3 regions of the Thalassolituus sp. UBA2590 genome follow, and region 3 is predicted to be linked to each of the others. Evidence: predicted binding sites of a transcription regulator. Region 3 holds the regulator's gene; each other region holds the start of a gene.
What was found. Region 3 encodes FliA, which starts transcription of late flagellar genes. Its sites were predicted from a motif close to CTAAAGTTNNNNNNNNNNCNGCCGATA; they were not measured.

Region 1 (6,853 bases), on a different contig from region 3:
AAGCGCGCCACCTTGTAGCGTAGTGTTCGAGGGCTGATACCCAGCCGTTCAGCGGCTTCTTTTCTACTGGGTTCTTCTTTCAATGCCCGAACGATTAATTCAACCTCACGGGTACGCAAATCAGAACCTAACTCGCCTTCATCCTGCACGACATCAGCCGCATCCACGGAAACCGGTGCTGAAACCTGACGATGCTTTGGCACCGGAGTCAGAATAAAGTCATTAGCGTTCAGTTGATTTCCAGTCTGCATAATCAGTGCACGCTGGACTGTGTTATCCAGCTCACGAACGTTGCCGGGCCAGCTGTGCGTTACCAACTTACGCTCTGCATCGGCATGCAACGATGGTGCTGGACGTTTCATCTTGTCAGCATGATGAGCCAACAGTCGGCGTGCTAACGGCAAAATGTCATCACGGCGTTCCCGCAGTGGCAGCCACTGAAGTGGAAATACGGTGAGGCGGTAGTAAAGATCTTCTCTAAAATTACCCTCGGCCACATAGTCCGCCAGTTCACGGTTTGTTGTGGCAATGATACGCACATCAAGATCAATGGTTTTCTTGCCGCCGAGACGCTCCACCTGACGCTCCTGCAATACACGCAGCAGTTTCGCCTGAAGGCCCATGTCCATTTCAGTAATTTCATCAAGCAGAATGGTGCCACCATCCGCTTGTTCAAACTTGCCCGGCATCGCACTGTAGGCGCCAGTAAACGCGCCCTTTTCATAGCCGAACAGCATGGCTTCCAGCATATTTTCCGGAATCGCAGCACAGTTCAGCGCAATGAACGGGCCACTTTTTCTGGGGGAATTCTGGTGAATATAGCGGGCAAGAACTTCTTTACCTGTTCCGCTCTCACCACTGATAAGAACCGTAGAATCTGTTGCCGCGACACGCATGGCCATCTGAAATAACTGCTGCGATGCAAAAGATTCACACACTGGTTGATCTTTATCTGATACCTGAGCTTCACCCTGCGTATAAGGCTTCAACAGAGCCTCAAGCTCACGCAGCTCGAAGGGCTTCATCAGGTAATCATCAGCGCCTTTCTGCATCGCCTGAACCGCCTGAGAAACATCACCATAGGCAGTCATCAAAAGAACGGGTAGCCATGGATGCTGCTGTTTCACATGGTTAAGTAACTCAAGACCGTCCATGCCTGGCATATTAATATCCGACAGAACAACGTCGAAATTATGGTGGTTCAGCAAAGCCACGGCTTCGATACCGTTCGGAGCTTCCTTAACGTCATACCCTTTCATTTTCAGGGTATCTACAACTGCTTCACGTAGAGTCGGATCATCTTCAACAACGAGTAAGCGCATAATAATTCCTCTTAGATACCTGTTTGAATTAACCGCGTGCGAGCGGTAGGTACATTTCTGCAGACACCCCACCCAGTGGACTGTCGGTTAATCTGAAATCACCGTGATGAGCACGAACAACCGCCTGAACAACGGCCAGACCCAGTCCGGTGCCGTTGCTCTTCGTTGTAAAGAAAGGCTCCATCATGCGATTTTTCTTCTCGTCCGGGAGGCCGGGGCCGTTGTCCATCACGGCGAGACATAATCTGCCCTGATCGTCACGACGGGCGACCAACTTGATCTCGATAGGATGCTCACAGGACTCAAGTGCGTTATTAATCAGGTTCATTACTGCACTGATTAAAGAGTCCCGATTACACATAAGGGAAGCTTCCCCCACTTCATTCTCAAGCGTGCAGACAGCACCGCTCTGGGCGACGGCAACCTCCATCGCCGAAGCAATACCATCCAGCAGGGACGTCACTGTCACATCATCGTTTAATGGCGCCTCGCCACGGGCAAAAATCAACATATCACGCACCTGGCTCTCCAGATGATGAAGTCGCTCCTGCAACTTACCGGCAAAGCGAATACGATGTTCTTCAGCAAGATCTTCAGAATTAAGGTGGCCCGCGTAGAGTGTCGCCGCTGCCAGAGGTGTCCGGATCTGATGCGCCAGAGAAGCAACCATTTTTCCCATAGCGGACAAGCGCTCGTGTTGAGCCAACTGAGACTGTAATGCACGGGTTTCCGTCAGGTCGGTAAGAAGAATCAGCTGTCCACGCTCATTGGTCATGGCTGCGGTGCGCAGACTGACACGGCGACCATCCACCAGTGAAATTTCATGACCGTCATCACGGCGCGGTTTAAAACAACGCTTAATCACGTTACGCCAGCGCTGGCCAAGCAAGGTACCAGCACCCGAAGCCGCCAATAAAAGGTCTTCAGCGGCTGGATTGCTCTGAATAATGACCCCATTTTCATCCAGAAGAAGAACACCTGCAGGTAACATCTGCAGCAGGCTTTCCAACCGGTCGGCCAGGCGTTCTTTTTCGCCCAGCTCCTGCATCCGTTGAGCAGATACTGTCGCCAGCTCACCACTGAGTTGCTCGACCTTATTTTCGAGAAAGGCGTAGGAATCTGTCAGCTGCTGCGACATTTCATTGAACATGTTAAATGCACGCTTGAGCTCACTCGGATCCAGGGGCTGCTGATCGTCAGGAACTGAACTTAATGCCACACTCGCCATAAATACCTCACCAGAACACCACATTTGCGGCGGAAAAATGTCACTGATAGGTATTGGGCAATTAACGTGCCAGCAAGCGGAATAAACTTAGAAGGGGGATAACTTTAAAAAGAGAGGTTACAAAAGTCAGGTAGGATTGAAATCAACGGCCCGCTAATGCAGGCCGCTTTTGTGCCTGATCAGGCCATGTCTTTTTCTTTGCGGTTGATGTTGTACTTACGCATTTTCTCCACCAGCGTGGTGCGACGAATACTCAGTTTCTCGGCAGCGCGTGCGACAACACCATTGGCATCATCAAGCGCCTGCTGAATCAACGAGCACTCAAGGTCAGAGAGATATTCCCGCAGATCCAGACCGTTCACCGGCAGCAACGCTGGACTATCAACACCCGCCAGGCCTTCGTTCTGGGTAACATCTGCCACAACCGGTGGCGTGTACTGCTCATCGTCTTCATCGACATGACGAAATTTCTTCGGTAGTTCATTTACACCGATCACACCGTACGGATGCAGAATGGCCAGACGCTCCACGAGATTCGCAAGTTCACGAACATTGCCATGCCACTCGTGACGACAGAGCGACATAATGGCAGCCGAGTTAAAGCGGATCGAGCCGCGCTTCTCATTCTCAAGACGCGAAATAAGTTCATTAAGAAGCAGGGGTAAATCTTCAACGCGCTCGCGTAGCGATGGCATATCGATAGGGAACACGTTCAGACGGTAATACAGGTCTTCCCTGAACGAGCCGTCCTCAATCATCTTCTCAAGATTCTTGTGAGTCGCTGCAATCACCCGAACATTCGCCTTAAGCGTTTTATTACTGCCAACACGCTCAAACGTGTGCTCCTGCAACACACGAAGAATTTTCACCTGCATGTTGAGGGGCATGTCGCCGATCTCATCAAGGAAGAGCGTACCACCTTCGGCCAGCTCAAAACGTCCCGGACGACTATTGATTGCACCAGTAAACGCACCTTTCTCGTGACCGAATAACTCACTCTCAAGTAACTCAGCTGGGATAGCACCACAGTTCACAGGCACAAAGGGCTTATTACGGCGATGGGAGTGGTAATGCAGATTACGGGCAACCACTTCTTTACCCGTGCCGCTTTCACCCTGGATCATAACGCTGACGTCTTTGTCAGCCACCTGCATGATCAACTCGCGTACGTGCTGAATCTGACGGCTGGTACCCACAAGGCTTCGGAAAAGTTGAACTTCACGTCGCTCACCGCGGCTACGATTGTGCGTATATTGCTCGCGGAACACCTGACAGCGATGAAGGCTATCCAGCATCTTGTTGTAACTTGGGGGCATTGCGAGACTGGCTAGTACACAGCGACGAACATTTTCTGATAATTCATCGACCTGAACCTGACTGCCAACAAAAAGGAACGGGAGACCTTTGTCCCAAGCGAGCATAGCCTCGACCGTCTTCTCCAATGGCTGACCATCGCAGTCGCCCAGCATTACTGCACTGATCTCAGTGCTCTCTTCAATGCTGGCATCCGCAACTTTGCGCCAGTCTGACGAGCCCGCCACGATAACTTCTTCGCCCAGGAAATCGAGAATCACCTTTAGATCATGGCGACGTTGTTCGTCGTCATCGACAAGTAAAATTTTGATTTCTCTCCACATGGCAAATGCCCTTTACCTCAATAAAACACGGAACAGCGTAATCGACGCCAACTGATTGACTTCCCTCTTTTCAGTTAAGTATCAAATTGCGACGAAGTCAAACTTCTGACGTTAAAACTTATCCAGTTAGCTCAAATCTACACTTAATTTGTTGAAATACTTCAGAATTTGGCGCCTCAGGACAATAAAAAGCCCTCTAAAGAGAGGGCAAGGGAGTTCACACAAGTAAAAAAATCGTGAGAATTCAGGCAGATACTGAACTCGACAGGCGCCCCGGTGCCGATTCGTCGGTTTCAGGGCGAGTTCCATGTACGGACTCAAGATATTCCTGACGAATACCGTCCCAGCCCGTCTTCACCTCCAGCATCAGCCCCATAACTTCATCAATCATGTCTGTACTATTCTGTCCGCTCGCTTCCAGAATCCGACGTATCATGTAGTCATAAAGACGATCGAGATTTCCAGCCAGTTCACCGCCCTGAGTGTGATCCAGGCTCGACTTCAGCGTCTGGATGATTTCATTCACCCTGCCGAGCAAACTAGCCTTCTCCTGCATATCCTTACGCTGGATAGCTCCTTTCGCCTGCGCCATACGCGTCAGAGCCGCTTCCATCAGAAGCTGAATCAGACGGTGTGGGTCCGCATCGAGGACCTCGGACGTAACGTTTACCTTTTGGTATTGCGACGCGCCGGATTGATACATACACAACTCTCCTGCCGAAATAGCCCACCGAAAAACCTGATGAGCATGATCAAGTGATACTCTCTTTGACGGCCTGCGCGCAGAATTCTTTAGTAACTTTTTGTAGTTTCGGTGAGTTTTCAGACGGCACAAGCGGCAAGCTCTTGCCCGGCAACCAGCGGCAAACGGCCGCCCTCCTCGCCCAGCCAGATTGAAAACCTCAATAAAATCAACGATATAAAAAATGGCACAGAATTTGATCGTAGGGCTGTAAATGCTCAGAGGTTATTCCCATGGCCAGCGTACAAACGACAGCACAATTAAATACAGCACGGCAGACAGACCACCGAAGTCTGCTCGCTGCCGCCAGCCGTTGTTACAATGAGGCCAGCCGGGGAAACAACCCAGTATTATTGTCTCAGGCTGCCGACCTTGCTTATCAGGCATGGCAGGCTGACAACAATTACATTCCCGGTATTAACCTGCTCGCCCGTATCGCTATGCGCCGTGGTGCCAATGACGAAGCCCATCACTGGCTGGCCACCGGTTTAAGCCTTAAGCCAGAAAGTACCGGCCTGTTGTACAGCGCAGGACACCTGGCTCTGATCGAAGGAAAGCAGACACTCGCGGCCGATTACTTTGCGGATGCAACGCGTATTTCGAGAACGAGCACGAAAGCTCCTATCTATCTCGCTCATATCCGTCTACTACAAGGCGAATATCTCGAAGCCTTTCAGTTATACCGCGAGCTGATAAAAACCCGCTCTGATGATGTTCAGATCCGCAGCAAATTATTCGAAGCTGCAAGCTACATCGTTGCAGATTTCTATTCTCAGGAATTGGAAAGCGAGCTGTTGCGCTGGTTCGAGTTTAAAGACGTCGACTATAACCAGCTGAGAAGCCTCACCACTTCACTGCTCAAACACAAACTTCACCTGAGTGAAGCCGGCTGCCCGATCGAGCCGGAAGCCATTGCATCAGATCCCCTTCTGTTGAAAGCCATGATGCGCTTTCATTTCAGTGATCCGTTAATAGAGCGCCTGTTAATTACCCTACGTCAGAGCATTCTGCTGAATAGCAGTCGCGACTTGGCAATAGACTCAGAATTTATGCCGCTGGTCATTGCACTGGCGGGTCAGGTCGAGCTGAACGAAGCTGTGTGGTTTATCAGCCAGCAAGAGCAGACGCTCGTCAGTCAGCTTAACCAGCTGGCAGCAAAAATTCTGCTGATAACCGAATTAAAAGCCGAAGATATCAGCGCTATCATGCTACTGACCATGATGTACCAGCCATTGCGCAAAGCACCTTTTTACACGGCTCTTAACGAGAAAGCGTTGCAATGGTCTGGCCATCTGAATGAGCTGATGAGTCTGTGCCTCGATCAACCTCTGCGCGTTGCCGCGGCAGCTAAGGCAATTCCTTCTCTTGGGCTCAGTAGCAACGCCACATCACGTAAAGTAAAAACTCAATACGAGGAACATCCATATCCTCGCTGGACGAGTTTGGGATATAACCAGAAGACCGACTACTACGCATCGCTTCAGGCACTGTTTCCGAGTCGTCTGGACGATCTACAACCAGAATCCGGGCCGATCAATGTGCTCGTTGCAGGCTGCGGCACCGGCCGCCATGCTTTGCGACTGGTTAAGTACTTTCACCGTATGCAGGTGACTGCGATGGATCTCAGTGCTTCTGCTCTGGGCTACGCACAAGTCCAGGCGGAGCATCATCACCTGCCAGTAGACTTCATCTTGGGTGATATTCTTGTCTCAGAGCGCCTGGGACAACAGTTTGATGTAATTGAGAGTTCAGGTGTCCTGCATCATATGGAAACGCCTGAGGCGGGCCTGAAGGCGCTGATTGATGTACTAAAACCCGGTGGCATCATGAAGCTCGCCCTCTACAGTCGTCAGGCAAGAACGCTCATCTCGGAGCTTCGTTCTGAATTGAATGGCAAACTTCCCGAAAGCGAACAGGATATACG
Region 2 (6,853 bases), on a different contig from region 3:
TCAGGCGTCGTCTTCTGCTAACGGCCAGCCGCCAAGGTCTTTGTAGCGGTTAACGATGTAGCAGAACAGTTCGGCGGTTTTGAAGGTATCGTACGCCGCGCTGTGGGCTTCGTTGTTGTCGAACTCAATACCAGCGACCTTGCAGGATTTTGCCAGTACCGTCTGCCCCAACGCGATCGCTGCAATAGACGCAGTATCGAACGACGAGAATGGGTGAAACGGATCACGCTTGATGTCGTTGCGATCTATCGCTGCACGCAGAAAGCCGTGATCAAAGTGCGCGTTGTGACCGACGAGTACCGCTCGGTTACAGCCATAGTGCTTTATTTCACGGCGTACGGTCTGCAGCATAGGCGTGAGTGCATCAATTTCAAATTCAGCATCCCGTTCTGGATCGAATGGATCAATACCGGTGAAATCGAGTGCTTCCTGTTCGAGGTTTGCGCCATCGAATGGGTGGATATTTGCACTCAGCGTTTCGTTCGGGTGCAGGTAGCCATCGTCATCCATTTTCAGGGTAACCATAGCGATTTCGAGAAGGGCGTCGCTGTCGGCATTAAAACCACCGGTTTCCACATCGACTACCACGGGTAAAAACCCGCGGAAGCGTTGTGCCATCAACGACTTTTCCTGTTTCTCTTCAATTGTCATGTCGGTCCTTAGTTGTCCGGTGTCAGTAGTCGATTTTCCAGCGCAGGGTTTCGCCTGCACGAAGTGGAACGATGACATCGTCACCGAAAGGCAACTCATGTGGAGCCTGCCAGTCCTTTTTAATCAATGTAATTTCATCGGAGTTGCGTGGCAATCCATAAAAGTCGGGACCATAGTGGCTGGCGAAACCTTCAAGTTTATCCAGAGCGCCAAGGTCGTCGAAGATTTCTGCGTAGAGTTCGATCGCAGCATAGGCGGTGTAGCAACCCGCGCAGCCACAGGCACTTTCTTTTGCGCCCTTAGCGTGAGGCGCACTGTCCGTGCCCAGGAAAAATTTGCTGCTGCCACTGACGACGGCATCCTGCAATGCCTGCTGGTGGATGTTGCGTTTCAGAATAGGCAGGCAGTAGTAGTGCGGTTTGATGCCACCGACCAACATGTGATTGCGGTTATACGCCAGATGCTGAACGGTGATGGTCGCAGCAACATTGTCGCCCTGACTTTTCACAAATTCAGCAGCATCCTTTGTTGTGATGTGCTCAACGACCATATTCAGGTCAGGATTGCGACTGACGAGAGGCGACAGAATTTCATCCAGGAAGCGCTTCTCCCGATCGAAAATATCGACGTCACTGTGTGTCACTTCACCATGCACCAGTAACTTTATGTCGTGTTCGGTCAGAGCATCAGCCAGCTCGTCGAGCTTGCCCAGATCAGTAACACCGGAAGCTGAGTTCGTCGTCGCACCTGCTGGGTACAGCTTAACCGCCACGATATGGCCAGCTTCTGCAGCTTCTTTAATCATCTCCGGCGTAGTGTTGTCGGTAAGGTACAGCACCATCAGAGGATCGAAATTCAGACCCTGGGGTACCTTTGATATGATGCGCTGGCGGTATTCATGTGCTTGCTCAGCATTCATCACTGGTGGCTGCAGGTTTGGCATGATGATCGCCCGTTTCATGACCCGTGCGGTCGCCGGAACGGTGTACTGCAGGACAGGGCCATCGCGAAGGTGCAGGTGCCAGTCATCAGGGCGGGTAATTGTAAGACGATCAGTCATGGTCTCGACCTTGTTCTAAACTTAGGTGGGAAGATAAGAATGGCCGTTATTGTACCGGATTCCGACCGGCATTCTTAGAGCTGACATTCAACTTTTGGAGAATCGGGCCGATAACTTAACTATGAGTATGACTGACAAGCAGGTTCAACAACGGTGAGACGCCTGACGAAGATGTTGCTGGCATGCGGAGCCCTGATGCTTCCGGTGTTCGCTTTGGGGCAGACGATGAAGTTTTCGGGCGGGCCGGAGGATACGCTCTGGATGCTAAGCGGCAATGTTTTTGAGTGTCGCTTTGAACAACCGATACCCGGCTACGGTACGGCTGTTTTCCGGCAACGAGCGGGTGAAGATGTAACCTTTATGCTGGAAACCCGCCGTAACCTGATGTCGACAACGCCTGCACGAGTGAGCATTGCACCGCCACCCTGGCAGCCTTCGACGCGCTCAGAGCCCCTGGGTCTGGTACCGATGCAGAAAGCATCGCCGGTTCTGACATTGGATTTTGGCCGATCGAATCAGTTTATGCATGCCTTGCGTGAGGGACGGATGCCCACCGTCAGTCATGAAACCTACTACGACAGTGGTCGCTTTATTCAGGTGCAGGTATCAGCGGTCGAGTTTGAGAAGGCCTTTCAGGACTATATTCTGTGTTCGTCGCAGCTATTGGATGTGAATTTCGATCAGGTGGAGCGATCGAAGGTTCTGTTCAAAAGCGGACAGGAGGCTCTGGCTCAGGACGATCTGGACAACCTCGACCGCATTATTTACTACATCAAGAATGATCCACGGATCAGTGCTGTGTATCTGGATGGTCATACCGATAACATCGGGCGTCGCTATGATAACCGTCAAATTTCCAAGCGACGTGTCGAAGCTGTAGAGCGCTATTTTTTGGTGAAAGGTATCGCGCCTGAAATTATTACCACGCGTTTTCATGGCAGCCGCTATCCCGTCGCTAACAATGCGACTGCTAAGGGTAGGGCAGAGAACCGCCGCGTCACCATTCGTCTCGAAATGGATAAAGATATGCCGTTGCCGGATGACCTTGTGTTCAAGTTGCCGGAGGACGCCTCGGTACTGCCTTCGATCAATCGCTCGGTCAGTGGGCGTTAGCTTGAACCGGCTTCAGTTCAAATCTGAATAGAACCCGGGCCAACGTCCCCTGAGAGTCGATAACAATGACTTCCTGCTCTCCGGGCTCGGTGAGCTTGATTCTGAATAAGCCGGAATCGTCGGCATCGGAGTGGTACACGCCATTGAGATACAGAGCTTTGTTCCCCATCCCTCCCAGGGTATTCAGTAGCAGTTCCTGAGTCTTTTTAAAGCTGGCGGGCATCAGTGTCTGCCCGTCTTCTATACCAATAATACGAAGCGGCGCAGTAGCTAATGAGGGTGGTTGGCAACTGGAGCGACCTACTGGAAGTTGTTCTGAGCGTCTGAGGTGCGGCGCTATCCAGGGTTCCAGGTTACCGGGCCAGACAGCGAGTGTTCTGGTTTCATATCCGGTTTCGCCATTGAGGTCAGTGCAGTCCATACCTAGCATCTGCCCATGACTGTCCAGCCTGATTGTGAGAATACCCGGAGCGGTGCCGTCAGCATCCATATCGCGTAATGTCGGAGGTATCTGATCACGGATCAGAGTCGCGGTATGCGCCCGATGACAGTGGCCCGCCGGCGTTTCGCTGGCCAATTTTCCCGTTGGCCAGCATATGGTTTTGGTTGTCACATCCGCGGGTTGTGGAGGCCAGTCAGGGGAAGGGGCCAGGCGTTGCTGCAGGCGGAATAATAGTGGAAGAGCTGTGACGGCGCCGTATTGACCGGGGCTGGGCGTGCCGTCCGGGCGGCCAAACCAGACGACCATAGTGTATTGGGGCGTGACGCCCACCGCCCATGCATCACGGTAGCCGTAGCTGGTTCCAGTTTTCCAGGCCATCTGGGGGTGGCTACTCATCACTGCAGAACTACGAATGCGTCCCGGGCGAGGCTGGCGCAGCATGTTAAGAGTTACCCAGGAAGCTTCAGGGCTCAGTAGCCAGCGTTTATCCTGATGCGTCGCTTCGGGCTCGGGGGCCTGAGGGTTAATCAGCTTCAGGGGCTGTACCTCTCCGCCGTTTGCCAGACCTGAATACAGGGTCGCTAATTTCCAGGCGCTGAAACCACCACCTCCCAAAGCCAGTGCAAGACTGGGTTTTCCATCACCGGGAACAACATAGGGCGTTCCGGCATTTTCCAGTGATGCTGAGAAAGATGCCGGGCCCAACGCTTCAAGAACCTGTACTGCAGGTAAGTTGAGTGACTGCCGTAGCGCCGTGGTGGCGTCGACGGGCCCGCTGAACGAATGAGCGAAATTCTCTGGTTGATAGCTGCGTAGATGTCGCGGAACGTCCCGCAACAGGCTGGCACTGTGGATCAAACCCTGTTCCATGGCCAATCCATAAATAAAGGGTTTGAGCGTTGAACCGGGAGATCGTGTTGCCTGAATCATATCGACGTGGGCGAAGCGGCTGTTGTCGGTAAAGTCGGCGGAGCCGAGGTAGGCTTTCACGCTGCGTTCATGATTATCGACCAACAGAATTGCCGCGGATTGATGCTCAGGAAAACGCTGAATTTCTTCCGCCAGCAGTGCCTGTAATTCGTGTTGCAGTTCACCGTCCAGCGTTGTCTTGATGACTGCGTCATTGGGGTAATTGTCCACCAGTTGGCGACTTAACAGAGGCGCGAGCTGAGGTGTTGATAAAGGCAGAGCAATGATATTTTCAAGTTGAGCATAATGAAGTTGCTCCTGCGTGATCTGTCCTTGCAAAAAAAGACGCTGGAGAACTTTATCGCGGGCTGCTCTGGCTCGCTGCGGGTGACGATCGGGCCTCAGGCGGGAAGGCGCCTGGGGCAGCACCGCCAGCAAGGCGCTCTCAGCCAGACTCAGCTGGTCGGCGGATTTGCCAAGGTACATCTGGCTTGCCGCCGCGACCCCTTCAATCACGCCGCCCATGGGGGCGTAATTCAGATAAAGTGTGAGAATTTCTTCTTTGCTGTAATGCCACTCCAGCTGTAAAGCTCTGAGCATTTGCTTAAATTTTCCACCGATGCTGCGATCGTGTGGAGACAGTCTTCGTGCGACCTGCATTGTAATCGTTGAACCACCGGAGACGATGCAGTCACACTGAGCATTCTGGATGGCTGCTCTTACCAGAGAGATCGGGTTAATACCCGGGTGATAATAAAACCAGCGATCTTCGTAACTGAGTAAGGTATTCAGATAATCGGTTGATACCTTATCCGGGGAGGTCGGGTAGCGCCACACTCCATTTTTATCGGGAAAGGCTCGTAAGATCTGATTATTTCTGTCGGTTACGACCTGAGTAAAGCCCTCGCCTGACGTTGCCGGGTCGGGTATTGGGAACAGCAGATCAAGAAGTAACGGAACGCCAATAAAAACAGCAAGAAAGAGGGAGACCCTCTTTCTTGCAGATAAATACAAGGCGTTTTTCGCTCTTCTTAACATCCTAGCGCGGCTGAACGACCAGCTCCTCAATGGTGCTGCCAACGGCGCGAACCTCCGGGTCGTACATGTCTTCAAGGAGCGGATTCGGGACTTTGTAAGTGCCCGGTGTCACTGCCCGTGCGATGTAATACATGCGCGCAGGACGCGTACCATAGTAGCGGCTGCCTCCGGTGCGAAGCGCCGCGACATAGCGGTCATCACGGAACTCGTCGTGAACCACGCCTGCACTCTGTAGGTGGTGACCAATCTTCTCACCATCGATAATAATGTCGGACAGTTTTGTACTGTCGGGCAGGTTCTGGTTTTCGATCTCCAGACCCGCGGGAAGAAGGTCGACCATCAGCAGGTCAGGGCGATACTTTTTCGAGTAAACCAGCAGCTCAACAATAACCATGTCTCCGGTATCCATGGTTAAAGTATTATCCGTATCGATTTTCTCACCCTCCATGTTCCAGTAATTGCGGGTTACGCTGACATCGCCGGACGATTGTTTTTCCGGAGGCGTGGCCCCGTATCCTTGATAGGTCAGCGCCGCATAGAGATTTTTATCGCCGATATTGGTGAGGCTGAGGTCGGTAGCATCCTCTCCCCGTAATACTAGCCGTGTAGGCTCAGTGCCGGTCAGTGTCTGCTCTTTTCCAGCGCTGAGTAACATCAGGTTCCATTTGTCACCGGTATGTTTTTGCTGCTCGTCCGCCAGTTGAACAATGGCGATCTGTTCCTGTGTGCTCAGGTAGCGGCGACTGCGGATATCTTCAGCTACTTCGGACGTTAACTGAACAGGGCGGGCCTCATCGATATCGTATTTCCAGATCAGTCGGGCCTGTTGAGCTTTGTCGCGCAGTTCTGAGCCGTAATCACCGATGTATGGACGTATCGGCTGTTGTCTTTGAGATTGGTGGTAAAGCTCAGTTGCAAGGCGATTGTCTCCCTGTAGTTTTGCAGCGATTGCCAGATGCAACAGTGCCAGACCACCTGCATTCTCAGGCACGTAGGCCGCGGTCGTCCGGATATCCGCCAGTGACGCTATGTTGTGCTGCGCGAGAATAAAGTGTGCGAAGGCCTGATAGGTAAAGCGGTAAAGGTCGACGTCTTCGGCCCAGAGTTCGCGCAGCTGTGCCTTGTTACGCGAATATTCCCGAAGTCGAATCAATACTTTGCCCAAAACATCGTTATCAACCTGATAGCCCGCAGCCTGCACATCCGTCATAAACTGAGCAACGTAAGCCGCCAGCCAGTGCTGTTCGTCTGCATCTTCACGACGCCACAGACCAAACCCTCCATTTGGTTTCTGCCGTGTAGCGATACGGGCAAGGCCACTGGCTATGGCATTGGCTCGGGTTAAGTCACCGTCTATCGAGTCTTTCAGGCGCATGATCTGTTCGTCACTTGCATAGAGCCATGGATAGGTTGAGCTGGTGGTTTGTTCGACGCAACCGTATGGGTAACGCAGCAGACGAGCCATGCGCTCTTCAGCATTCAGGTTTTCGGAGCTGCTTGCAGACACCGCGGCAACAATCGAATCACTCAGCCAGCCCGAGGATACGTCAGAGTTCATTGTCAGTAATGCGCCCGTTTCGAGTACATCGTATTCGCGGAAGGTCTGGGCCGGATACGGATATCGACTCTGAAGTCCCCAC
Region 3 (6,853 bases):
ATCGACGACATTGGTCTGAGTAAGATCCAGGTGGAAAATCTCATTTACGTTCACAAGTGGGAAGGCAAACGCCTGATCTTTCAGCATCACCATCAGCGTCGGCATAATCGCGAGCGTTAAAGGCACTTTAATACTGATCGTTGTACCTTCACCCTTGAACGAGTCAATCGATATCGTACCGTTGAGCTGTGTGATTTTTGTCTTAACAACGTCCATTCCCACGCCACGGCCAGAAACATCGGATATCTGTTCTTTAGTGGAAAAACCCGGCGCGAAAATGAGATTAAAACATTCATTGTCTGTCAGGCGGTCTGCGGCATCCTGATCCATAACACCTTTTTCTACCGCCTTGCGTCTCAGGACATCAGCATCCATACCGGCACCGTCATCCTGAATCCGTAGCAGAATATGATCGCCTTCCTGCTCTGCTGAGAGAATGACCGTACCCACGCGACTTTTGCCACTGGCTTCGCGCACATCTGGTTGCTCAACGCCGTGGTCTACCGAGTTACGTACAAGGTGAACCAGTGGATCTGCGAGCGCTTCTACCAGATTTTTGTCCAGGTCCGTTTCTTCGCCGCGCAGCTCAAGATTAATTTCTTTCTTTAACTGTCGGGCCAGATCCCGTACCACTCTAGGGAAGCGACCAAAGACTTTCTTGATCGGTTGCATCCGCGTCTTCATCACGGACGACTGCAAATCGCCAGTCACTACATCCAGATTAGCGACGGCTTTCGCCATGGATTCATCGCTGCTCTTAAGTCCCAGGCGAACCAGACGGTTACGCACCAGTACGAGCTCACCCACCATGTTCATGATGTCATCGAGGCGCTTAGTATCAACACGGACAGTCGCCTCGGCCATGGCCTCTTTTTCGTTCTTGCGAGCGTCCGGCTTCGCTTTGGGTGCAGAGGACGCGGCAGGAGCGGCAGATTTAGCCGCCTCAGGCTTAGCGGCCGGTGTGGCTGCTGGCTTCGGCGTTGCTGCTTCAGGCTTTTTGACAGCCGTTTCTTCTGGCGCTTTCGCGGCAGGAGGTTTAGCTACTGCCGCAGATGAGCCCTGTGGTGCCGTTATGTCTGTTGCACCGGGCTTGCCTTTTCCGTGTAAGCGATCAAGCAATTCTTCAAATTCAGAATCAGTAATCAGATCGCTGTCACGACCCCCCGCCGATGGCGCTGACGCAGCAGGCGACTCTGGAGTAGCTGTTTTTTCTGGTTCATCAGGTGCCGGAGCTTCTGGCTTATTCGACGAAGACGAATCGACGGGCTTACCTTTTCCATGAATCTGATCCAGCAGAGCTTCAAATTCATCTTCTGTGATTTCATCGTCAGACGCTGATGCAACAGGTCCACTGTCGGTGTCGAACAGATCATCCCCACCAAAAAGGTTGTCATCATCACCAGTATTCTGTGCGGCAGCAGGGGCCTCCGTAGCAGCAGATGCAGCATCAGATTTTTCATCTAACGCATCAAGCAATTGCTCAAATTCATCATCGGTGATGTCGCCGTTGTCCGCATCCGCTGAAGTGCCTTCTGCAGAAGGCGCTTCAGCTTCTTCGACTACTGATTCTTCCACTGCAGCAGCTTCAACTGCTGGGGCTTCGTCCTCAGGCAATGCCAGATGATGCAAATTATCCAGCAAGCTCTGCTCTGCGGGCTCTGGCATTTCACCAGAACGCACACAGTCAAACATTTCATTAACGGTATCCAGAGCACTGAGAACCACATCCATCAGGTCTGCATTCACCGATCGTTTGCCATTACGAAGCGTATCGAACACGTTCTCGGCCGCATGGCAGCAATCCACCAGAGGGTTCAACTGCAAAAAGCCAGCACCGCCTTTTACCGTATGGAATCCACGGAAGATTGCGTTCAGGAGATCCTTATCGTCTGGACTGTTCTCCAGATCCACCAGCTGCTCTGACAGCAGTTCCAGGATTTCTCCCGCCTCTACGAGAAAGTCCTGGAGAATCTCTTCATCAGCATCGAAACTCATTCAACCGCTCCTCTAGAACCCTAAGCTCGACAACAGATCATCGACATCATCCTGGCTACTCACTACACCATCGGCTTTGCTATCGGTCTGTGGACCTTCAGGGTTAATATCCGGGCCTTTATCAGGCGCCGGCGTGCTTTGTTCAAACTCATGGTTGATGCCAGTGATCTGATCAACCTGCCCTGCCATCGAGACCAGTGTGACCAGGCGTCCTTCCACATCGCGAATCAGATTGATCACTTTATGAATGACCTGCCCGGTCAAATCCTGAAAGTCCTGAGCCAGGACAATTTCAGAAAACTGTTTCTTTATTTCCGACGAATCTTTAACGCTGCTGGAAAGATATTCATCAATATCACGACTGAGTTCGCGAAATTCGGAGGTATTCATTTCGCGTTTCATAAATCGTTTCCAGCGAGCAGAAAGTTCCGCTGCCCGATCGCCCATAGCGCCCGCCAAAGGGCCGCCGGCATCGGCGATATCCATCGTGCGATTGGCTGACTTATCCGTCATTTCAAGAACGTACGTCAGCTTATCGGTTGTCTCGGTAATATCAGAAGCGGCGCCAACCGTATCGACATTCAGATTCTTGATCGACTCATGCAAGGCACGGGTCAGTCGTCCGATCTCGTTATACAGTGTGCGATCACGCAACTGATTGAGGTCGTTTACCAGAGCAACTGCTTTACCGAGATCTCCCTGCTCGAGCTGTTCGAGCATATTCTCCGCAAGCGAGCGTATCTCCGAGCCGACCTGGTTGTCCTTATTGTCCAGGTTTACATCCACCATGGCGCTACCTTTAATCAGCCTTCGACGCGTTCAAAAATCTTATCGATTTTTTCTTTAAGTACTGCCGCGGTGAAGGGCTTAACGACGTATCCGTTCACGCCTGCCTGTGCCGCTGCAACGATCTGATCGCGCTTGGCTTCCGCAGTCACCATCAGAACTGGCAGAGTTTTAAGGCGCTCGTCTTCCCGCACATGCTTGAGAAGATCCAGGCCTGTCATCCCTGGCATGTTCCAGTCGGTGACCAGAAAATCGAAGTCGCCATTCTGCAGCATCGGCAACGCTGTTGTGCCATCGTCTGCCTCCTGAGTGTTGGTGAAACCAAGATCACGCAGCAGGTTTTTGACGATACGTCTCATTGTTGAAAAATCATCCACAATGAGAATTTTCATGTTCTTGTCCAAAACGACCTCCAATATACGACTTTTACAAACCAAGCCGGTCCTGAATTAAGTTTAGACCCAGTTAGCGGTTTATCCAGAAAGAGAGAGAAAGAATAGAAAAGAATAATGACGGCGTCTGATATGGTCTGAAAGCGCTGGATGCGCCGGTAGGGAAAAATCAGGCCCAATCACTCAGACGCGCGCGTAAACGGTGTGTGGCTTGAGAGTGCAGCTGACTCACGCGAGACTCGCTGACGCCTAATACAGCGCCAATTTCTTTGAGGTTCAGCTCTTCGTCATAGTAAAGAGCAAGAACGAGCTGCTCGCGCTCTGGCAGGCCTGAAATGGCTTCCGCCAACTGGCGACGAAATGCATCCCTCTCCATGCCTTTTCCGGGCCCGGGGGTGGAGTCATCCATCAGATCGGGAGAACTGTCGTTTTCCAGCAACTCTTCATAGCTGAACAGACGACAACCCGCACTATCCTTCAGTATCTGGTGGTACTCGTCCTGGCTTATACCAAGGACAGCCGCAACCTCACTGTCGTCGGCATCACGACCTTTGACTGCTTCAACCTGTTTAATCGCATCCTGGATACGGCGGGCATTGCGATGCACTGAACGGGGTGCCCAGTCACCTTTGCGTATTTCGTCGAGCATGGCCCCACGAATCCGGATACCGGCGTAGGTTTCGAAGCTCGCGCCTTTGCCGCCATCGTATTTACGCGCAGCTTCAAGCAAACCGATCATGCCCGACTGGATCAGGTCATCTACCTGCACACTGTCCGGTAAGCGTCCCATCAGATGATGAGCAATCCGCTTCACCAGACCCGCGTGTTCCCGGACCAGATCGTCGAAATTAGTATTCTGAACGTCGGAGTACACCAGACAACTTCCCGTCGACACCCGTCATGCTCCTACCTGATCAACCAGCCGGTCCACGAAGAACTCAAGATGTCCGCGTGGCGTGGATGGCAGCGGCCAGCTGTCTACTTTCTTGGCTAACGCCCGGAAAGACGTCGCTGCTTTTGACCGTGGATAGGCTTCAATTACCGCCTTCTGACGCTGTACCGCTCGCTTAACCGCATCGTCAGAAGGAACTGCGCCAACGTATTGCATAGCAACATCAAGAAAACGATCAGTGACTTTGGTCAGCTTGGCAAACAAGGCCATACCGTCCTGCGGTGACTTCACCATATTGGCAACGACACGGAAACGGAACAGACCGTAATCGCGGTTCAGAAGTTTAATCTGAGCATACGCATCCGTGATCGAAGTCGGCTCGTCAGTCACGACTACCAGTACTTCCTGTGACGCCCGGACAAAACTCAGGACAGTATCTGAAATCCCCGCTGCCGTATCGATGATCAGTACATCAATATCGTCGCCGATATCGCTGAACGCCTGAATCAGCCCGGCATGTTCCATTGGATTCAACTGCGACAGTTTCTGGGTCCCCGAAGAGGCAGGCACAATTCTGATACCACCGGGGCCTTTGACCAGAACTTCTCTCAGGTCACACTCGCCCTGCAGCACATTTTCAATTGTCTTGTTCGAGCTGATACCGAGAAGAATATCGATATTTGCCAGTCCGAGGTCGGCATCAAGGATGACGACACGTCGGCCCATTTCAGACAGGGCAATACCAAGGTTTACGGAGACATTGCTTTTGCCAACACCGCCTTTACCGCCGGTGACTGCTATGACCTGTACAGGATGACTCGCCATCTTCAATTAAACTCCGTGTTGAAAGCTTTTCTGTTGTGTTGCCATGTTCATTGCTTCTGCCGCCTGCCAGCGCGTTCTTGCCATCCGCGCCATTTGCTCAGCAAGGTTGACCAGTCTTGATGCATCCGGGTAATGCAGATCATCCGGAATGTGAGGACCGTCGGTAATCAGGGTCAGTGGCAAGCGGGTCAGAGCGGCAACACTGAGGCCAGCCCCCAGGCTGAAACACTCATCCAGTTTGGTGAAAATACAACCATCCAGCCCCGCTGGCTTGAAGTGCTCGTAGTTCTCCTGAAGGCAACGCGCCTGACTTGTCAGAGGCAGCACCAGAAACTTACGAACATCACGACCAGTCTGTTTAAGCATAGACAACTGTGACGAAAAATGTGGGTCCTGACTGGCAAGTCCGGCACTATCGATCAATACCAGTTTCTTCTTGCGCAGCGTGCTGAGCGTTTTCACCAGATCACCATTCTGCAACACCACTTTCATCTCGACACCCAGAATCCGGGCGAACGCCTGCAACTGGTCATGCGCTGCCATGCGATAATTATCAAGCGTCACGAAGGCGACCGAGTCTGGCCCATGGCGCTGAACAAATCGCGCAGCAATTTTGCCCAAAGTAGTTGTCTTGCCTGCACCGGTCGGACCGACAAGGGCGATGGTTCCGCCCTTTTCGAGTACGCCCTGAGGCAGTAACGGCAGATCGCTCTGGATAACGCCCAAGGCGGATTTCCAGGCCTGCTCAAGGTCTCCACTCTGATCGCTCATACTAACGACCCTGTCAGCCCACGCGGGCTCGAGACCAATGTCCTGGCAACGCTGCCACAGCTGAGACTGCTGCCAGGTTAATGGACGGCGGGTATCCCATGCGCTGCCCTGATGGCTGACCAGCCAGTCTTTCAGCTCACGCAATTCACCCTGCATTTCCTGCAGGCGGGTCTGGTAGGTTTCTTCTGATTTTTTACGCTCTTCAACAGCCTGCTCCGCCAGTCGGGTAGCGGCTGCCACATCCGCTTCGGTACGACTCACCTGAGCTGACGCTTGCTGAGAGTCTCTTTGCTGTGGTGCATAATGCGCTGCAGTGTCAGCTGCATATTCCTGACGCTGGGCGGCACTCGCGCGTGCTGCCTGCTTCGCCGCTTCCAGCTCACGCTGAAGGCGCAGCTGACGATCCAGTTCGCTCTGCTTTGCCGTATCGATCTCTCCCAGCATCTCGCTGCTGGCCACAACTTCCATGCCGTTATCCAGGCGTCGGCTGGATACGATGACCGCATCCGGGCCCAGCTCAGCCGACACCATTTTCAATGCCAGCTGCATGTTGTCTGCGACGAAACGTTTTACCTTCATAATTCAGCCTCGTTACGACTTGCCACCAACGGCAGCAACGATCGTAATGCTCTTGTTGTCCGGCACTTCCTGGTAAGCCAGTACGTGCAATTGCGGAATACTGTTCCTGACGAACTGCGACATCGCCGGACGTAATTGCGAAGTCACCAGAAGCACCGCTGGGCGGCCTGCCGCTTCTTGTGTCTGCACCGATTCATTCAGTGAGCGTTGCAAGGTGTCTGCCATACCTGGTTCAAGAACCAGCCCCTGTTGGCTGCCCTGCTGAGCACTCTGCTGTAAGCTTTTCAGCAATAATTGTTCCAGCCCCGGATCCAGCGTCATCACAGGCAGTTCATCGGTGTTTCCAAAGATATTCTGAGTAATCATGCGGGCCAGAGCCAAACGAGCGGCAGAAACGAGAGCGGCAATATCTTGACTCTGAGCTGGAGAGTTCGCCAAAGACTCGGCGATAGAACGCAGATCTCGGATAGGCACCTGCTCACGCAGCAGGTTTTGCAGGACCGCGAGAAGCTGACTGATGCTGACTTTGTTGGGCACCAATTCTTCGGCCAGTTTCGGAGATGTCTTCGCCAGCATATCTACCAGGTGCTGAGCATCCTCATGACCAATCAAT

Region 1: fliS (flagellar export chaperone FliS) is a predicted target of FliA. The motif match lies at 4,957-4,983, and genes of this name have one in related genera.
Region 2: B2067_RS15505 (flagellar protein MotY) is a predicted target of FliA. The motif match lies at 1,798-1,824, and genes of this name have one in related genera.

The regions. Positions count from the first base shown of each region.
Region 1 is NZ_DDKU01000049.1:402-7,254, reverse strand. Features, by position in the region: gene B2067_RS04310 (sigma-54-dependent transcriptional regulator) at 1-1,322, opposite strand, end outside; gene B2067_RS04305 (sensor histidine kinase) at 1,351-2,550, opposite strand; gene B2067_RS04300 (sigma-54 dependent transcriptional regulator) at 2,730-4,187, opposite strand; gene fliS (flagellar export chaperone FliS) at 4,432-4,890, opposite strand; gene B2067_RS04290 (methyltransferase domain-containing protein) at 5,163-6,853, shown strand, end outside.
Region 2 is NZ_DDKU01000179.1:13,081-19,933, reverse strand. Features, by position in the region: gene B2067_RS15520 (YacL family protein) at 1-1, opposite strand, end outside; gene rnt (ribonuclease T) at 1-651, opposite strand; gene pyrC (dihydroorotase) at 674-1,711, opposite strand; gene B2067_RS15505 (flagellar protein MotY) at 1,865-2,824, shown strand; gene pbpC (penicillin-binding protein 1C) at 2,811-5,189, opposite strand; gene B2067_RS15495 (alpha-2-macroglobulin family protein) at 5,215-6,853, opposite strand, start outside.
Region 3 is NZ_DDKU01000142.1:5,096-11,948, reverse strand. Features, by position in the region: gene B2067_RS12310 (chemotaxis protein CheA) at 1-1,995, opposite strand, end outside; gene B2067_RS12305 (protein phosphatase CheZ) at 2,008-2,784, opposite strand; gene cheY (chemotaxis response regulator CheY) at 2,799-3,185, opposite strand; gene B2067_RS12295 (RNA polymerase sigma factor FliA) at 3,343-4,050, opposite strand; gene B2067_RS12290 (MinD/ParA family protein) at 4,072-4,890, opposite strand; gene flhF (flagellar biosynthesis protein FlhF) at 4,897-6,240, opposite strand; gene flhA (flagellar biosynthesis protein FlhA) at 6,253-6,853, opposite strand, start outside.